Methylosarcina fibrata AML-C10: one gene and its partner. The protein of the gene in region 2 interacts with the protein of the main gene of each other region in a pairwise test. Links are inferred from orthologs where the notes say so. Each region holds a gene or a part of one and is shown on either strand. Other genes may lie near its edges.

What was found.
Region 1: the proteins of parE (region 2) and dhaK interact in binary tests that used the Escherichia coli proteins (3 or more experiments, as listed by UniProt). The link is inferred for Methylosarcina fibrata AML-C10 from one-to-one orthologs.

The regions. Positions count from the first base shown.
Region 1 is NZ_KB889965.1:4,433,411-4,442,890, forward strand. The notes cover bases 2,560-5,501. They hold dhaK (dihydroxyacetone kinase subunit DhaK), read right to left. Parts: upstream 4,555-5,501; coding sequence 3,565-4,554; downstream 2,560-3,564. Other genes in these bases: A3OW_RS0120935 (carbohydrate kinase family protein), read right to left, coding at 2,560-2,684; dhaL (dihydroxyacetone kinase subunit DhaL), read left to right, coding at 2,935-3,582; A3OW_RS0120950 (HAD-IIA family hydrolase), read right to left, coding at 4,672-5,493. Outside these bases: A3OW_RS0120920 (urease accessory protein UreH domain-containing protein), read left to right, coding at 1-468; A3OW_RS0120925 (hypothetical protein), read right to left, coding at 627-986; cobO (cob(I)yrinic acid a,c-diamide adenosyltransferase), read right to left, coding at 1,147-1,683; more of A3OW_RS0120935, read right to left, coding at 1,782-2,559; hxlA (3-hexulose-6-phosphate synthase), read left to right, coding at 6,205-6,846; hxlB (6-phospho-3-hexuloisomerase), read left to right, coding at 6,849-7,382; tkt (transketolase), read left to right, coding at 7,505-9,480. UniProt on the Escherichia coli protein: Dihydroxyacetone binding subunit of the dihydroxyacetone kinase, which is responsible for the phosphoenolpyruvate (PEP)-dependent phosphorylation of dihydroxyacetone via a phosphoryl group transfer from DhaL-ATP.
Region 2 is NZ_KB889965.1:2,508,146-2,517,683, forward strand. Bases 2,666-5,665 are described here. They hold parE (DNA topoisomerase IV subunit B), read right to left. Parts: upstream 5,111-5,665; coding sequence 3,221-5,110; downstream 2,666-3,220. Other genes in these bases: A3OW_RS0111810 (LOG family protein), read left to right, coding at 2,666-3,209; A3OW_RS0111820 (MEKHLA domain-containing protein), read right to left, coding at 5,178-5,648. Outside these bases: selenide, water dikinase SelD, read right to left, coding at 1-786; tRNA 2-selenouridine(34) synthase MnmH, read right to left, coding at 779-1,864; A3OW_RS0111805 (M23 family metallopeptidase), read left to right, coding at 2,026-2,499; more of A3OW_RS0111810, read left to right, coding at 2,619-2,665; flagellar motor protein MotD, read right to left, coding at 5,882-6,721; A3OW_RS0111830 (flagellar motor protein), read right to left, coding at 6,803-7,564; flagellar motor switch protein FliN, read right to left, coding at 7,930-8,313; flagellar motor switch protein FliM, read right to left, coding at 8,457-9,449. UniProt on the Escherichia coli protein: Topoisomerase IV is essential for chromosome segregation; it is the principal protein responsible for decatenating newly replicated chromosomes. It relaxes supercoiled DNA.

The DNA of each region.
Region 1 (9,480 bases), 1.9 Mb from region 2 along the record:
GCAAACGCCACCCGGAGTCTGCTAAAAATATCCGGGATGGTGATCATGCTGATGGGGAGCGTCATGCTGAACAGAAGCCTGTTGCTTTCCGGCACGGGCTACGACGCGAATTCCCTGCTGGCAAAAATTTCGGAGAAATCGGCGGTATTGATAAGCGCAATCGGCGGAAATGCACTTGAAAGCCCGTTTCATCTTCAGGAAGGGTATCAGGTCATCTATACCGAAGTGGAAAGTTACCGGTATGTTCCGGACCGTTATACGTTGAAAAGAAATATTCCCGTCAAATGGATACTCAACGTCAAGGAGTTGTCTCTCTGCAATCAACAGATTGTCGTTCCCGATTTGAAGAGAACGATCGATTTGAAACCGGGTTTGCAAATCGTGGAGTTCCTGCCCAGGGAAAACGGCACCATCGGCTGGAGCTGTGCGATGGGAATGATTTCCGGAAGCTTTATTGTGAAGGATTAAGCTCCGGCTTGCGTTCCCATCCGGAAGGGACGGCCAGTGGCGCTCGGAATCAATCGTCTTGAAAACCGGCCTCCGGGCGGAGGAGATTTTTTTATCGGTATTCAGGCTTATTACTGGCTGGAGCGCTTTCCCGAAGACTCCAGCCAGTGGCAATTGCGTTATATTTTTTTCTTGATGATGACCTTGTCGTCAATGATCAATTCGGAGATGCCGCCCAACGTGCCGTAGACGGTACAGGAGGCTTTTTTGAAGCCTTTTTCGCCGACCCATTTCAGCGTGATGTAGGTTTCCTTGTCGCTTACCGTTTCCGAAGGGAAATACACTTCTTCGCCAGTTTGTTTCAGGATGGCTTCAGGGCATTTCTGATTGGCCATGGACTGGATCGTTACGTAATTTCTGATCATCGAAGCGGCTTCTTTTTGTTCGGGCGATTCTTCCTGTTTGCTCAGGCCGACCACTATAAAGCCGATAGCAAAGGCGCCCAGAACCGCCCACAACATTTTGCTAGTTTCAGACATTATCTCTCCTCGTATTGATTGTAATTGGAATCGATGCTACCGGCACGGCGGTAAACTCCCTTACAGATTCTATGCGAATTGCCGGCTAACGGCAATGGAAGATGTTAAAGCCCGTGTTCGGGAGACGGCAACGAAAAGGAATCAACGGTCGTTGCCGGCGTTAAAACTCAATGCCTTGCTCGGCCTTGATTCCTTGTTCGTAGGCGTGTTTGCGCTGAGTCATTTCGGTGACCGTGTCGGCGATCTCGATGACCTCGGCGGGAGCGTTGCGTCCGGTCAGGATCAGGTGCAGCCAGGCGGGCTTGTGGTTTTTTATGAAATCGGCGATTTCCCGGCCGGAGATCCACTGATAGCCGCAGCAATAATTGATCTCGTCGAGAACGACCACGTCGTAGGCTTCGGAAAGAATTTTTTGCTTGCTGAATTCCCAGATTTCCCGGCTGGTTTTAACGTCCTGTTCGGGATTTTTCGTGTCCCAGGTAAAGCCGTCGCCCAGGGCATGCCATTCGATATTGTCGAAATGCTGCGCGGCTTTTTGTTCCCCTGTCTGCCATTGTCCTTTGATGAATTGAATGACGCAGACTTTCATGCCCCAGCCGGCCGCGCGAAAAACCATGCCGAACGCGCTGGAAGACTTGCCTTTGCCTTCGCCGGTATTGACTACCACCAATCCTCTTCGTCTGTTTCTTGTTTTCACGGTTTTCCTTGGAAATGAGCCCCGGCTGGTTATAAAGAAAAGATGTCGCGGCAGCGGAGCGGAAGAATATTATAACAGCAACCGAGGCTCGCTCCGGTCTAATCGGCCCCTTCGTTGAGCAGGGCGGCGTGTTCTTCTTTTGACGGCAGTCCGGGACGCGCGCCCATCTTTGTGCAGCACAGCGCGCCTGCGGCGCTGGCGTAGCGCAGGGTAGCGATCCAGTCTCGGCCCGTTGCGACGGCCGCGGCAAACGCGCCGTGAAAGGCATCGCCCGCGCCGGTCGAATCGATGCTGGTTACGGCAAATGCGGGCAGGGCGCCTGTCTTGCCGTCTTTTTTCCAGACCAGGCCCCTTTCGCTTAACGTGACGACTACGGCCGGGGCCGCTTCAGACAGGCGATGCAAGGCCTGATCGAGCGTTTCCGCTACCTGAAGAGCGAATTTTTCCGAACAGACCAGGTAGTCGACCAGTCCCATAAGCGCTTCGGTCCCTTCATGCAGAGAACCGGCATCCAGCACGGTCGGTATATGTCGAGTTCGAAGCTCGCGGCAGTAAGCCACCGATATCCGGGGCTCGTGGCCATCCAGCAGGACCGCCCCGGGAGCGATCCCGGAAAAGTTCAGGGCATTCGCCGCCAGGGGCCGGGTTTCGCTTTTATAGTTGATCAGGGCTCTTTTGCCGTCCGGCTTGACCAATACCGCGGACAGCGGAGTGGGCGCTTCGCCCCGGACGATGAAGCGGGTGTCGACTCCCTGTTCGATCAGTTCCTGCCGATGCCGTTCTCCGTAAAGATCATGACCCAAATAACCGGCGAAAGCGGCCTTGAAACCCAGTTTGGCGACAGTGACCGCGGCATTGGCGGCAGGTCCGCCGCCGCAGCCCAGAAAGCCTTGAGCGAAAATCTTTTCATCTTCGGCCGGATGATGCGGCACCGAAAAGACGAGGTCGTAGGACGCATGGCCTATGCAAAGGACATCGATATCGTTAGAGAAAACAGTCATGGCATCGGGAGAGGTTAGCGGTAAAATTCGGTCAAATTATAACGGCCGGCAACATCCGTCGAACCGTTCCGCTGCCTGGCCCGGCCGGAATTAACTCGGGGAAATCGCCCGGTTTTAGATTATCACTCGTCAGGCGCGGCTGGCAAGCGAACGGCGGGAGAAGCGCCGCCCATAGGGCAACGGGTGCTGGACAGCAGAAAGGCAGCGAGTTATTCTTGAACTCCGCATCATCGTTAGGAGGACATTCACCATGCAGATCGAGCCTGTTTTATTGCCGGATTTCATCCGGGCCATCAACGAAACGATAGACAAAAATGCCGACGAAGTAACCGCACTCGATCAGGAGATCGGAGACGGCGATCACGTGTTCAACTTGAAGCGCGGCCTGCATGCCCTGAGCGAGCAAAGTACGGAGCTCGCCGGCCTCGATTGGGCGGCCGCCTTGCAGAAGATCGGCATGATCCTGATGTCGACGATCGGAGGCGCGTCAGGCTCGTTGTACGGCACGCTGTTCGTCACGATGAGCAAAACGGCCAAGGGGAAGCCGATGGCTTTGAAAACCTTTGCCGATGCTTTCTCTCAGGGCGTGGAATCGGTCAAATCAAGAGGCCGGGCCGGCGCCGGAGAGAAAACCATGCTGGACGTGCTGATTCCCGTCGCTGAAAAATTGCAGGCTTCGGCGGAGGCGGACGTTCCGCTGCCGGACTTGCTGGAAAGCCTGGCGCAGACCGCCGTTCAGGGAATGGAGTCGACCCGGGACATGGTGGCGACCAAAGGGCGCGCGTCTTTCCTCGGAGAAAGAACCAAAGGCCATATCGACGCCGGGGCCAGAACCGCGCAATTGATGATTTGTTCGATTATAGATGTGCTGTCCCAGCGGTCAGCATCCCCATCTTAAAGCCGCCGTATGGACCGGCGCATCCCAGAGCCGGATCAGTTCTTCGTCCATCAGGCTGAGGGTAAGCGAACAGCCCGCCATGTCCAGCGAGGTAGTGTAGTTTCCGACCAGGGAACGGGCGATGTTGATGCCTTTTTTCTCCCAGAATTGATGCGCCAGACCGTAGATCAGATGAAGTTCGAGCAACGGCGTGGCACCGGACCCATTGATATGCAGCAAGGCGGCTTGTCCGGATTTGGGTTGCAGTTCTTCGTCGATGGCGGAGGCCAGTCTGTCGACGATTTCGGTAGCGGAAAGCAGGTTCATCGTTTCGCGTCCGCGCTCTCCGTGAATGCCGACGCCCATTTCCATTTCGTCGTCCTTCAATTCGAAGGTCGGTTTGCCCAGGGCCGGCACCGTGCAACTGCTCAAGGCGACGCCCATCGAGGCGGTGCTTTGCGCGATCCGCTCGCCCAAGGCCTTGCAGGCCGCCAGATCCTTCCCGGACTCGGCCGCGGCGCCGACGATTTTTTCCACGATCAAGGTGCCGGCCACGCCGCGGCGTCCGATGCTGTGCGTTTTGGGCAAAGCGACGTCGTCGCTGACCAGGACGGTTTCATGCGGACACTCCAGCATTTCCGCGGCGATTTCGAAGTTCATCACGTCGCCGGCGTAATTTTTGACGATAAACAGGACGCCGCCGCCGTTTTCGACTTCCTGTGCCGCAGCCAGCATCTGATCGGGCGTGGGCGAGGTAAAGATCTGGCCGGGGCAGGCCGCATCCAGCATGCCCATCCCGACAAATCCGGTATGCAGGGGCTCGTGTCCCGAACCGCCGCCGGAAATCAGCGCGACTTTACCGGATCGGGCAGGATTCAACCGGCTGACGAAATGGGGTTGCCGGTTCAATTTGACGATATCGGCATGGGCCTTGGCGAAGCCGGCGAGACTGTCGTCCAGCAGCGTGTCGATGGTATTGATGAATTTTTTCATGGCCACAGTTCCTGATAAACGGAGGAGGGTTCGATAACCCGCACTATATGACGGAACGATCCTTTGTTTCAACCTCCATAGTCAATATAGATATTGGTTCGGCTAAGGTGGCCGCTGTCAGCGCCGCAATGCTTCGGTAATGGCACGAATGTCCGGCATGATCCAGGTCGGTTGGTAATCGGCTTTTTGCGCGTCTTCCAGCGTGGAAATTCCCGACAGCACCATGAGACTGCGTATGCCGGCGTGCACGGCTCCCAGAATGTCGGTCTCCAGCCGGTCGCCGATCGCCACTGTTTCGTCCGGGCTGGAGCCCAATAGATTCATGGCCTGCCGGTACATGATCGGTTCGGGTTTGCCGATGACCGTGGGCGACACTCCGCTCGCCGTTTCCAGCGCGGCCAGGATGGCGCCGTTACCGAGAACCACGCCGCGTTCGGTCGGCAATGTCGTATCGCCGTTGGTGCCGATAAATCTGGCGCCGGCCCGCAGGTTTAACGTGGCCGTCGCCAGTTTGTCCCAGGTTAACGTCTTGTCCTTGCCGCAGACGACCACATCGGCGCCACGTGAGGTCTTGCCGTCGCCGACTTCATACAATCCGGTCAGGATAAAGCCGTGTTCGAGCAATGGCTGCGTCAAGCCGGCCTCGCCGACGACAAACACTCGAGTTTTGGCCGGTTCGGTGTGTTCGGCCAGATACCGCGCCGTAGCCATCGCCGAAGTCAGGATTTCATCCCGGTCCACCGTTACGCCCATGCCGGCGAGTTTTAATACGTACTGCTCTTGAGTCAGGCTGGCGTTATTGGTTGCGAGCAAGAAACGGATCCCGGCATTCCGCAATGTCTGAAAGAAATCGGCCAGGCCGGGCAACGGGCGATCTCCATGCCATAAAACCCCATCCATATCGATGATGAGGGCACGAATATTAGTAAAAGCTTCCATAGGGCTCTATTAGAAAAAGATTTAAAAGGATGACGTTGAGGGAAAGGGTTGGTTAAGCCGAAATGATTCTCCCGTGCTTGTTTGCGAATTCGAAAGTTCGATATTCGTTGAAATATCTGTTTATCGCAAGATCCTTTCGGCTAGATTGTGTTATCGAATGGGTCGGGCAGAATGCCGCTTACTATTATATATTATCGAAGCGGACTTGGCCGGCTTCGGAATGGCGCCGCGGCTTCAAACGCAAGGTTGTCCCTGATTGACGAAGCCGTTTTGATGAGAAAGCGGACAGATAAAAAACAATCTCAGCGTTATTTTTCGGATTTTTCCGGAATTACAATCAAGAGGAGAGAATTGGTAACCGTTCTGTGCCGTTCATAAAAGGCCGGTTTTGTGCTACCCTTCGGATGTCCGTCATAAGCGAAAACGGAGGGATTTTTTTACCATGGATCGAGTAAACAACATCCGCAAGCGAATTTCCAAAACCTGCATTTACGCCCGATATGGACGGATTCATCCTTTCCAGTAGCTCCAAATAATCAAATAACTCATTGATAAATATTATTTATGGGGATGGTTCAAAATCCTTGCGCTCAGGCCGTCTTACGCCCGATAATCATCGGACATTGACATTTTTCCCCTTTCTCTTTACAGTTACATCCGCTTAAAAGAGGTATTAACTCATTCCTATAACAACTCATTGGAGCTTACATCATGGCAAGACCATTAATACAAATGGCGTTAGATTCATTAGATTTCAATCAAACCATTGCGCTGGCTGAAAAAGTGGCACCCAGCGTTGATATCTTTGAAATCGGAACACCTTGTATCAAACACAACGGCATCAATCTGGTTAAAGAATTGAGAGCAAGATTCCCGGACAAATTGTTGCTCGTCGACCTCAAAACAATGGACGCCGGCGAATACGAAGCAACTCCATTCTATGCGGCAGGTGCGGATATCTGCACTGTGTTGGGCGTATCCGGTCTTGCAACTTGCAAAGGCGTTATCAAAGCGGCCAACGCGCACGGAGCAGAAGCTCAAATCGACCTGATCAACGTTGAAGACAAAATCGCATGCGCACGTGCTTGCGCGGAAGCAGGCGCTCACATCATGGGCGTACATACCGGTCTTGATGCACAAGCTGCCGGCCATACGCCATTCGGCGATTTGAACGATATCGCAAGATTGGGTCTGAACGTCAGAATTTCCGTTGCCGGCGGTATCAAACAATCCACGGTACAAGACGTCGTCAGAGCCGGTGCGAACATTATCGTGGTAGGCGCTGCAATCTACGGTGCTCCATCTCCTTCCGATGCGGCCCGTGAAATCCGCGAATTAGTCGACGCTGTATAAATATGCATCAGCAGCTTATCATTGAAAAGATTTCAAGCATTCTTGGGGCTACCGATCCTGGCTATGATCAAAAACTGACCCAAATGCTCGATAAAGCGAAGCGTATTTTTGTTTCGGGAGCAGGAAGATCAAAGTTGGTTGGCAATTTCTTTGCCATGAGACTGGTGCATGCGGGATACGATGTCAGTGTGGTCGGCGAAATAGTTACGCCGAGCATTAAAAACGGCGATTTGCTTATTATTATTTCAGGCTCCGGCGAGACTGAACAATTGATAGCATTTACCAAGAGCGCCAAAAAAGTAGGCGCGGACATTGTATTGATCTCTTCAAAAAGCAGCTCGACCATCGGTGATATGGCGGACGCGGTTTTCCAGATCGGCAAGGCCGAACAATACGGAAAAGTAGTCGGTATGCCAATGGGAACGGTTTTCGAGCTTTCCACATTATTCTTTTTAGAAGCGACGATCTCACACGTGATACACGAAAAAGGGATTCCTGAAGAAGAAATGAGATCACGGCACGCTAACTTAGAGTAATGCCATCATGAACGAGTGGCCATGACCACTCGTTCTTACTAATTCACAGTTAAGCATCGGAACAAGCGGTTTGATGCTTAGGCAGATACACCTCAACATCACAGAATACAAAGGAGAAGAACATGGCATCGCGCCGAGAATTAGCAAACGCCATTCGCGCTTTGAGCATGGACGCAGTGCAAAAAGCAAATTCAGGCCATCCAGGGGCTCCCATGGGGATGGCGGATATTGCCGAAGTTTTGTGGAACGATTATATGCGCCATAATCCTTCCAATCCTCAATGGTCTAACCGGGACCGCTTTGTGCTCTCGAACGGCCACGGTTCCATGCTGATTTACTCATTACTGCATTTGACAGGCTATGATTTGCCGATCGATGAGTTAAAACAGTTCCGTCAGCTTCATTCGAAAACTCCGGGGCATCCCGAATACGGTTACGCGCCGGGAGTGGAAACCACCACAGGACCTTTGGGCCAAGGCATTACCAATGCGGTCGGTATGGCGATCGCCGAAAAGGCACTGGCAGCACAATTCAACCGCGACGGACACACCATCGTTGATCATAAAACCTATGTTTTCCTGGGCGATGGCTGTTTGATGGAAGGGATCTCTCACGAAGCCTGTTCTTTGGCCGGCACCCTGGGTTTGGGCAATCTGATTGCATTTTGGGATGACAACGGAATCTCGATCGACGGCCACGTGGAAGGATGGTTTACCGATAACACGCCGAAACGCTTCGAAGCTTATGGCTGGCATGTCATTCCGGACGTGGACGGCCATGATGCCGGCGCGGTCGGCAAAGCCATCGAGATGGCGCATGCCATGACCGACAAACCGACATTGATCTGCTGCAAGACCACGATCGGTTTCGGTTCGCCGAACAAAGCCGGCAGCCACGCCTGCCATGGCGCGCCGTTGGGCGAAGCGGAAATTAACCTGACCAAAGCAGCCATAGGCTGGGATCACGGTCCTTTCGAAGTGCCCGCCGATGTTTATGCCGGCTGGGATGCCAAAGCGAAAGGGGGCGCTGCCGAGAATGAATGGAATCAACGCTTTGCCGCTTATAAATCGGCTCATCCGGAACTGGCGGCCGAATTCGAGCGCCGCATGGCCGGCGATCTGCCATCCAACTGGACGGCCGATGCCGACAAATTTGTTGCTTCGGTCAACGAAGCGGCCAAAACGACGGCGACCCGTCTTTCTTCACTGGCCTCCATTGAAGGCTATGCCAAGCTGCTGCCTGAAATTTTCGGCGGTTCGGCGGACCTGGGATGCTCCAATATGACCGAGTGGTCTGGCTACAAGCCCATGCGCGCCAATAAACCGGATGCGAACTATGTCAATTACGGCGTGCGCGAGTTCGGCATGTCCGCCATCATGAACGGCATTGCGTTGCATGGCGGCCTGATTCCGTTCGGCGCCACGTTTTTGATGTTCTCCGAGTATGCGCGTAATGCCGTGCGGATGGCCTCGTTGATGAAGATCCGCTCGATCTTCGTTTATACCCACGATTCCATCGGCCTCGGCGAAGACGGTCCGACCCATCAGCCGATCGAACAAACCGCCACGTTGCGCATGATTCCGAACATGCAGGTATGGCGCCCTTGCGACGCGGTGGAAACGGCAGTGTGCTGGCGCGCTGCGATTGAACGCAAGGATGGTCCATCGGTACTGGTATTCTCTCGTCAAAATCTGCCGCACATTCCCCGCGCTGCCGATCAAATTCAGGCGATCAGCCGCGGCGGCTACATTTTGAGCGACAGCGACGGTCAGCCCGACGCCATCATTATTGCGACAGGCTCCGAAGTCGAATTGGCCTTGAAAGCAGCCGACGAAATAAGAGCAAAAGGCAAGAAAATCCGTGTGGTATCGATGATTTCCACCAATGTTTTCGATGCTCAGGATGCCGAATACCGCGAATCGGTACTGCCTTCCGCAGTGACCAAACGAGTAGCGGTTGAGGCTGGCGTCAGCGACGGCTGGTGGAAATATGTCGGCAGCCAGGGCGGTATTGTCGGGCTTGATCGATTCGGTGAATCGGCACCGGCAGGATTGCTTTTTAAAGAGTTCGGCTTCACCGTTGAAAATGTTGTAAAGAA
Region 2 (9,538 bases):
CGCGGCCGCCTCGGTGGCGATCAATACGCGGTAAAATGCCTGCGTATCAAGCCGGTCTTGAGCATCCTTGAGCAGCAGGCCGTCTTCCTGAAGCCGCACCACGTCGGTGTTCGGCAAAACTCGGACGTCGGCCTTCCGGAGCGCTGCGGACAAGTGCCGCTGCGCGCGCAGGTCCCGGGCCGACACCAGATATTCATGCCGATGGATCAGGCTGACCTCGGCGTTCCAGCCGTTTCGATCGATCAGCATTTTCAGGATGATCGCGATTTCGACGCCTGCGGCGCCGCCGCCGACCATGGCCAAAGACAATGGCCGGGACCCTTGATAAGCTTTCAGTTCCGCGATCAGCCGGTCCCAATGCCCGATGAACCGGGAAATCGGTTTGAGCGGAATCAGTTTGGCGTCGGACTCCCCGGCTGAACTCTCGATCGGCCTGGGCGCGATGCCGACGTTGATCGAAGCGCAGTCGTACCGAATCTCCGGGCGATTCTCCAGCCGGATTCTTTTTCGTTCGGCATCGATGCCGGTGATTCTGGCCCGGATGAAGCGATGGCCGAGTTCTTCGCAAAGCCGCCTGAGATCGAAATGGCAGTCTTCATAATCGTAATAGCCTGCAAGATAGCCGGGCAGCATGCCGGAATAAGGCGCATGGGTCTGGTCGGAGATCAGCGTGACTCGAAGCCCCGCGATCGGCTTCATCGCCAGCTTTTTCAGCACCTGAATGTTGGCGTGCCCGCCGCCGAGCAGCACCAGGTCCGAAACGATCGGCGCCGAGGTTCTATTCATGCTGCAACTCCTGCAAAAACGCCAGACAGTCCTCCCACAGCCCCTGAAACAGCGTCTTGCGCGATTTCAACGATAGCGAGTACAGATACTGTTTGTCGTAATAAACGGACAAGAGACGCTCGATCCAGTCCAGGTGCGCCTCTCTGCCTTCTTCGGTCATCGCATCGGCGGCAAACGCTTCTGCTACGAGCCGCCGGATCCGGTCGCATTCCAGGCCGCCGAGCTTGTTTCCGATCCGTTCGACGTTCCGGAGAAAAGCCTGAGACAACTCGTCCGCAGCCATGCCCCAAACCAAAGGCCGCCGGACGTATTCCTGATAAATGGCCAGGGCCCGCTGCCGCGGCGGAGCTTCGATCCGGACCATCGGCGCTCTGGCCATGCGCGCATGGAAAGGATCGGGCACGTAGCAGCGTCCGATGTTGGGACTTTCATCTTCCAGCACGTAGCCTGGCGCAAGCGGGTATAATGCCTGCGCCAGGCTGTTTTCGAAAGTGGCCTGCTGCGGCTGACGGCCATCGAAATGCGCTCCGAAGGCGCTGCCGCGATGACGGGCCAGGGCTTCCAGATCGACGATGCGCTCAAGCCGGCGCAGCAGGCGGGTTTTACCGGAACCGGTCATGCCCGACAGAACGACGAACGGCGCCGGATTTTCCAGCGTTTTTAAGGCTTCATGCCGCAAAGCCTTATACCCGCCCTCGACTCGCAGCACCTCATGCCCGCTTTGCACAATCCAGTCCTGCGCGATGCGCGAGCGAAGCCCTCCGCGCCAGCAAAAAAGCAGCGCCGCTGCGCCGGGATGGCGCAGGATCTCGGCGCACCAGCGGCGGATCAGCGCTTCTTTATAGTCGCCGCTGACCAGCCGGTGACCCAATGCTTTCGCCGCTTCCGAGCCTTCGTTCTTGTAAGTCAGCCCGACCCGATGACGGTGCGCGTCGGAAAGAATCGGGATATTGACCGTATGCGCAAAATGGGCCTTTTCATATTCGCCCTCCGACCGGACGTCGATCACGGACAGGTTGCCGTTGGCGGCAAGAAGCGCAAAAGCTTCGTCGGCAGGAATCGTCGGATGCGGAACCATGATGATAACAATGGAAATTGAAAGAGTTTACGCTTTTTTCCGGAAATCCTGAGATAAATTGCTGTCTGACGGGTAATTTTTCAACAACCGGTCATGAAATTGATATGCATCGAATCAGGAAAATCCTATTCTTCATACTTATAGGAATGACGGCCATCGTGATGGCCAGTTTTATCGTTCCGGAACGGATCCAAATTCCGGTCGGGGGCGCCACCCCCGCGGATTGGAACAAGGACTCGTTCTGGTACGAGCCTTGGGGTGTCTCGGGCGTCCATAAAGGCATCGATATTTTCGGCAAAAAAGGCACCCCGGTCCTTAGCGCCGTGGACGGGATCGTCCTCTATACCGGCCGGATTCCGGTCGGGGGCAACGTCGTCATCGTTTTAGGTCCGAAATGGCGTTTTCATTATTATGCGCACCTGGAAACGATCGGCGTTTCCGCCCTGACTCCGGTAAAATCCGGCCGCCCCCTCGGCACTCTGGGCGACAGCGGCAATGCCAAAGGCAAGCCGCCGCACTTGCACTATGCGATCGTCCGGCTGTTTCCGGCCTTCCGGGCGGCAGTCGGCTCGACCCAAGGATGGAAAAAAGCGTTTTTTATCGATCCCAACGCGTATTTGACGGGTAAAATGTAAAGGATCGGACGGGCTGTCGGGATTCCCGAGGAATGGCATTGGAAAAACCCTTGCTGTACCGAACGATACGCTTAAACACGGCTATCATTGCCCTTCCTTTCGGCGCACTCGAGGCGAGCATGAAACAAATAAAAAATATCTGCATTTATTGCGGCTCCGGCCACGGTCGGCTACCGGCCTATGCGGAGGCGGCCCGCGCCCTGGCCCGGTCGCTGGTCAAACGCAACATCGGCCTGGTCTACGGCGGCGCCAGCGTCGGCCTCATGGGCGTGGTGGCGGATCAGGTGCTGCAACTCGGCGGCCGGGCGGTCGGCGTCATACCCGAAGCACTGGTCCGGAAGGAAGTGGCACACCATCATTTGACCGAGCTGCACGTTACCCAGTCCATGCACGAACGCAAGACGCTGATGGCCGAGCTGTCCGATGCGTTCATCGCGCTTCCCGGAGGGCTTGGAACGCTGGAGGAACACTTCGAGATATGGACCTGGGCACAGCTCGGGATTCACAACAAGCCCTGCGGCCTGCTCAATGCCGAAGGCTATTACGATCCTTTGATCGCGTTTCTGGAACATGCGACCGCGGAGCAATTCGTCGGTCGGACGCACCGCGCCATGCTGCTGGTCGAGCAGGAGGCCGATGCGTTGCTGGACCTGATTGCCGATTACCAACCGCCGGCGGTGGCCAAGTGGGTCGACAAGGACGAGACCTGACAAGGAAAGTTTTAAATATCCGCCAGATTGCCTTTGGTTTCCAGCCAGACTTTCCGGTCCGTGGCGCGCTTTTTGGCCAGCAGCAGATCGAGCTGGCCGGTGGTGTCGTCGTCCTCGTCGACGGTAAGCTGCACCAGCCTCCGGGTATCGGGATTCATCGTGGTCTCGCGAAGCTGGCCGGGATTCATTTCGCCGAGGCCTTTAAAACGCTGGACATTGATCGTGCCCTTGAGCTTTTCGGCCTTGATCCGGTCCAGCACGCCGAGCCGCTCGGCTTCATCGAGCGCGTAAAACACCCGCTTGCCGACGTCGATCCGGTAAAGCGGCGGCATCGCGACGAAGACATGGCCGGCCCGGACCAGCGCATTGAAGTGCTGGTAAAACAGAGCGCAGATCAACGTGGCGATGTGATTGCCGTCGGAGTCGGCGTCGGCCAGGATGCAGACCTTGCCGTAGCGAAGATTGCGCAGGTCGCCGGAGCCCGGTTCAATGCCCAGCGCGACGGCGATGTCGTGCACTTCCTGAGACGCCATGACCTGATTCGAATCGACTTCCCAGGTGTTCAGAATCTTGCCGCGCAGCGGCATGATCGCCTGAAAGTCGCGCTCGCGCGCCTGCTTGGCCGAGCCTCCGGCCGAATCGCCCTCGACCAGGAACAATTCGGTTCGGGCAATGTCCTGCGCCGAACAATCGGCCAGTTTGCCGGGCAGCGCCGGTCCTGCGGTGATCTTTTTGCGAATGATCTTTTTACTCGAGCGAAGCCGTTTTTGCGCGCTGGCAATGATGACCTCAGCTATTTTCTCACCCTCGGCAGGATGCTGGTTCAGCCAAAGGCTGAAGCTGTCCTTGGCGACGCCGGAGACGAAGGCGACGCATTCGCGCGAACTGAGCCGCTCCTTGGTTTGCCCGGAAAACTGCGGATCTTCCAGCTTGACCGAAAGCACGAAATGACAGTTTTCCCAGACGTCTTCGGGAGCCACCTTGACCCCGCGCGGCAGAATGTTGCGGATGTCGCAAAATTCGCGCATCGCTTCGGTCAGGCCCGCCCGAAGCCCGTTCACGTGGGTTCCTCCCTGGGCGGTCGGCACCAGGTTGACGTAGCTTTCGGCGAGCATTTCCTCCGGGTTTTCGACGGCCCAGATAATGCCCCATTCGACCGCCTCGTGTTCCGCCGCCATCGCCCCCATGAAAGGCTGCTCGGGAAAAAATTCGATGTCGCCGATGCGGTCCAAGAGATATTCCTTCAGACCGTCCTGATAACACCAGGTATATTCTTCCTCGGGCTGCTCGACCTTCAGGCTGATCTTCAGACCGGGGCATAAAACCGCCTTGGCGCGCAGGACCTGCTTGAGCTTCAGCACCGACACCTTGCTGGAGTCGAAATATTTCTCGTTGGGCCAGAATTTAACCGCCGTGCCGGTATTGTTTCGGCCGACGGTGCCGGTTTCGGTCAGTTCGGAAACCTTGTCGCCGTCGGCGAATTCCATCCGGTATACCTTGCCGCCCCGCTTGACTTCGACTTCCAGTTTTTCCGACAAGGCATTCACCACCGAAACGCCGACGCCGTGCAAGCCCCCGGAAAACTGGTAATTCTTGTTGGAAAACTTGCCTCCGGCATGAAGCTGGGTCAGGATCACCTCGACGCCGGGAATGCCCTGCTCTGGATGGATGTCGACCGGCATGCCTCGCCCGTTGTCGCTGACCAGCACCGAGCCGTCCTTGTAAAGAACCACGTCGATGCTGTCGGCATGGCCGGCCAGGGCCTCGTCGACGCTGTTGTCGACCACTTCCTGCACCAGATGGTTGGGACGGGTGGTGTCGGTGTACATGCCCGGCCGCTTGCGCACCGGTTCCAGGCCGCTTAAAACTTCAATCGCCGCGGCATTGTATTCACTTTTCATAATGGCTGATGACTTTTAACTATGCAGTACATGGGGAAGCCAGGCCGCCTGAGGCCGTCCTCTTCCGCTATAAAAATTCCCATTCCCGGAGGCAGGCCGCCTGTCCGTGGTAACGGCCCTCGGCATCGAGCAAATTCCAGACCTCGGAATTTTTAATCAGAAACCGTTTGCCCGACGACTGGGCAATTCGGATTCCCTGATAATGATCGATATACCCTTTTTGCCTGACTTCCGCCAATAGCTTGTCCCTTTCTGCCTGCGCCAAGGGTTCGGCGGACAGCCTGGAAGGCACTCGGGACAATTCTTCCCAGCTTAATTCAAAGAGCGACAGCGCCTGCAGGTTTCCGTAATTGAACATCGGATCGTCCGCCGTGTCGTGGGAGAGAATGGCAAGAGGAGCATGAAACAACAGGCGGGCAAACTCTTCGTCGGAACCCGCTCCGGGAATCAACTCCCGTCCGAGCAATCGCCGGTAACTCTGCCTGAAAAGGCTTGCATGCTCGATCTGAAAACGGTTGGCCGGACCAGGATAATCCATTCGACAGAATAAAAGAAAAAAGAAGGAAATCGGGGGATTGCGCGGAACTTCAGCGCTTTGGCCCTATTATAAAGGATTCGGCACCGTTTATGAATGCACGCCCGCCTACGGGATGAAACGATTCAACGCCGCCAAAATCGGGACCATCCGGCTCATAGCTTTGAACAAGGCCCGCTACTTCACAGCCGGACAGTGTCTCTCCCTTCCTTTTCGTGGCCTGTCCGCTTCACTCGTTACCGGGCAGCCTGGACCACCGATTCCGGCTGCTTCTGCGTTAAATCGGCGCGCTCCTGGCCGCTGGAACCGTACCTTTCAAAGCCCTGAGCAATCAGCAGCACGACGACCCGCCGGTTTTTAAAGCGTCCTTGTTCGGTCTCGTTGTCAGTGACCGGATGGTATTGGCCGTATCCGATCGCAGACAACCGGACCGGATCGATGCCGTCCTTGATGAACTCCTGTACCACGCGGGTGGCCCGCGCCGAAGACAGTTCCCAGTTGGACGGAAACTCCGGCGTACTGATCGGATTCGTGTCGGTATGCCCTTCAATGTTAATTGTATTGGGCAGAGCTTTGAACTCCTTGGCGATTTTTTGCAGCAAGGGTTTCGCGCCTGCCGCCAGCTCCGCATCGCCGCTTAAAAACAACAGCTCGCTGTTCAACTCCAATTCAATCCAGTAATCTTTTTTCTTGATCGATACCAGATTCTCGTCGACCAGCGGCCCCAGAGATTTGGTCAACAGATCCGACACCATAGCCAACTGCCTTTTTTCGTTGGCCAGATCGAAACCGGTCGCCATCTCTTCCAGAACCGGATTCGGCTCCGATGCGGCAATGACGGCGTTGGCCTGGGCGGCGGCCTGAACCGCCACAATTTCTTTCAACTGCCGGTTTTTTTCATTGAAGGCGGTCTCCAGGGAGGAGGAAAAGGCTTTGTATTTTTCTTCATTGACCGCCGAAATCGAATACATCACCACAAAAAATGCAAATAGAAGGGTGACAAAATCGGCATAGGATACCAGCCATCGATCGTGATTGTGAATCTCTCCGGGTGATTTTTTCCTGCGGCGGCTCATAATGTCGGACAAATAGGAGGTTGATGGATATCCATGCTGTCAAAATTGAAAATCGCCAAGCATCTGTTCCGGGCGAAAACGTTATTGTAGTTTTACATCGGCATCCTGCAGATAACCTTCCAGTTTTAATTTGATATTCCGCGGATTTTCTCCCTCGGCGATGGAAGTAATGCCTTCGGTGATCATTTCTTTGGACTGAGTATTCGCATAAACGTACGTTTTCAGTTTGCTGGCGATGGGTAAAAAGATCAAGTTGGCCGAACCCACGCCGTAAACCGTCGCCACGAACGCGGTCGCGATGCCTGCGCCCAGCAGTTTCGGCTCGGACAGATTTTCCATGACGTGAATCAACCCCATCACGGCCGCCAGCATGCCGATCGTCGGCGCATATCCGCCCATGGCGTCGTACATTTTGGCCGCTTGCAAATCGAACGCTTCTTTGGTGTTCATCTCCAATTCCAGAATGTCGCGGATTTCTTCCGACTCGTTGCCGTCCACCAAAAGCTGTAGCGCCTTCTGTGTGAACGGATCGGTCTCTTCATCGATCTCGTCTTCGAGCCCCAGCAAGCCTTCTTTGCGCGCCAATATGCTCCACCGGACGATTTTGTCTATTTGCTCTCGGAAATTCATCGGCTTGGGCAAAAAAACCCAGAGGAACATCTCAAGGCTTCTAATAAATACAAGAGGCGGAAATTGCAGCAGAGTGGCGCCGACGGTGCCGCCGAACACGATAATGAAAGCGGGACCATTGACCAGGGAACTGAGCTGGAGCCCTTCCAGGAAGTTGCCGAAAAGAAGGGCGCAGGTGCCGATCAGAACGCCTATGATGCTTAATATGTCCATTTTATAATTCAATTACTTGCCGATAAAAAGCCCGCGGCAAAGGCTGTCCGACGATAGGCTCCGGTCATGAGTTTTTATATTGAAAAACAGTCGTGTCCGGTCGGGAAAAAAATATCGTGATGAGTGCAATTACCCAAACCTTGTTTATTTTTGCTTCACTTTAGCCCCTGAAAACCCGGGAAACCGCTTGTCCCGGCTGCAACTGAGTGAAGCAAAAAGCCTTCCTGGTCTTTTTTTGAGCTTTTTCCTCTTTTGCCGACCCTTGATTCTCGCCGATTCAATTCACAGGAATTTCGATAATGGATAATATTCTTGAATTTTAGACAGTGACTGCGGAACTGCAAGAAAACTCGGGTATAAAAGCCTTAGGTCAGTTTCTTGACTCTTTCCGAGGGGCTGATCACGTCCGTCAAACGAATACCGAATTTTTCGTGAGTCACCGCCACCTCGCCATGGGCGACCAATGTGCCGTTCACGAAAACGTCGAGAGGCTCCCCGGCATAACGGTCCAACTCGACAATGGAACCGGGTTTCAATTCCAGCAGTTGTTTGATGTCTACCTCGGTCCTGCCTATTTCGATCGAGACGGCAACCGGCACGTCGAGCACAAGATCAAGGTTTAATTCATTCGTTTCCGCTTCTCTGGAAGAATGTTCCTTGTTGTCCGTCAGGGTCAATTCTTCGAATACGACGCCTTTGATTCTTTGCTCCTGTCGGTGGGCGATACCGGGATCCTGTTCTTTGCTCATCTTTTTTTCCAGCTTGAAGGTTGTTGCTCATTCTCTGATGCGTGTCCGGTTTGCGGTACCGGCTTGGATAATGACGCGAATCGATTCACTTTCGGGTCTAACCCGGGCGAAACCATTCATCCCTGTACGTCGTTTGAAAGGCTCTAATCCATTCCGGCGCCGATCCTGTCGACGATCTGCAGCGCATTACGGCCTCCGGAGACGCCTGCCTTGCCCTCGTAAACGGGTATGCCGTGAACGCTGAGAACGACGGCATTCGGCTCGTCAATCGGTATCACATCGCCTTTTTTTAACCGCATGACGTCTCCGATCGTCATCTTTTTTTCAGCCAAAAGACCGATCATGCTAATCTCGGTGCGGAGAATCTGTTGGCGGAAGGCCGTTCGCCAGCGGTCGTGTTCTTCCGTATGGCCGGCGGGCGGCTTGCTCAGCAACTCCTTGACGGACTCGATCATCGAGTAAGGCATGGCGATACTCAAATCGCCTTCGCTTCCCTTCAATCGAATGCGGTTCATTGAAATCACTGCAATGTCGTCGGGCCGGACGACATCGGCACAGCTCGAACGGGTTTCCGAGCCCAGATAGTCGCAATTCAGAGGCAAAACCGGCTCCCAGGCTTCTTTCAAATCCTTGAGCATCCGATCGATGAATAACCGGATGACCCGCAGCGTGACGGAAGAAACCGGTTGTTTATCGATGGCTCGGTTGACTTGCACCCCGCTCCCGAAATACAGGTCCACCAGGCTGAACACCAGACGCGGGTCCAGCGCAATCAGCGCCCTGCCCGGCAAAGGAGAAAGCCGAGCCAGCGCAAAAAAAGTCTGGAGAGGCAACCCCTGGGTATATTCGGAAAACTGCTGAACCTGTATGCCGGAGCTTTCTACTTCGACGGCAATGCCTAAAAAATCGGACAGCGAATTTCTGCATTCTACGGAAAAACGCTCATTGATCCGGTCCAGAATCGGCATCCGTCCGCGAATGATTCTTTCGCGGCTGTTGAAATCGTAACTTCTTACCCGGTCCTCGGGCTGCCACTCTTCAGCCGGCGTGACGTCTGCCGCCGGCTCCGCGAAATCAAATTCATCGATGCCGCTCAGCAAGGCATCCAATTCTTCCTGGGTAAACGAATCGCTCATAATATTACATGGAAAATCGGGCGAAATTGCCTTTTAACTTCCTGCATCAACCATTTTACGGATCGTTTTTCGGCAGCCGGAGATTTCCT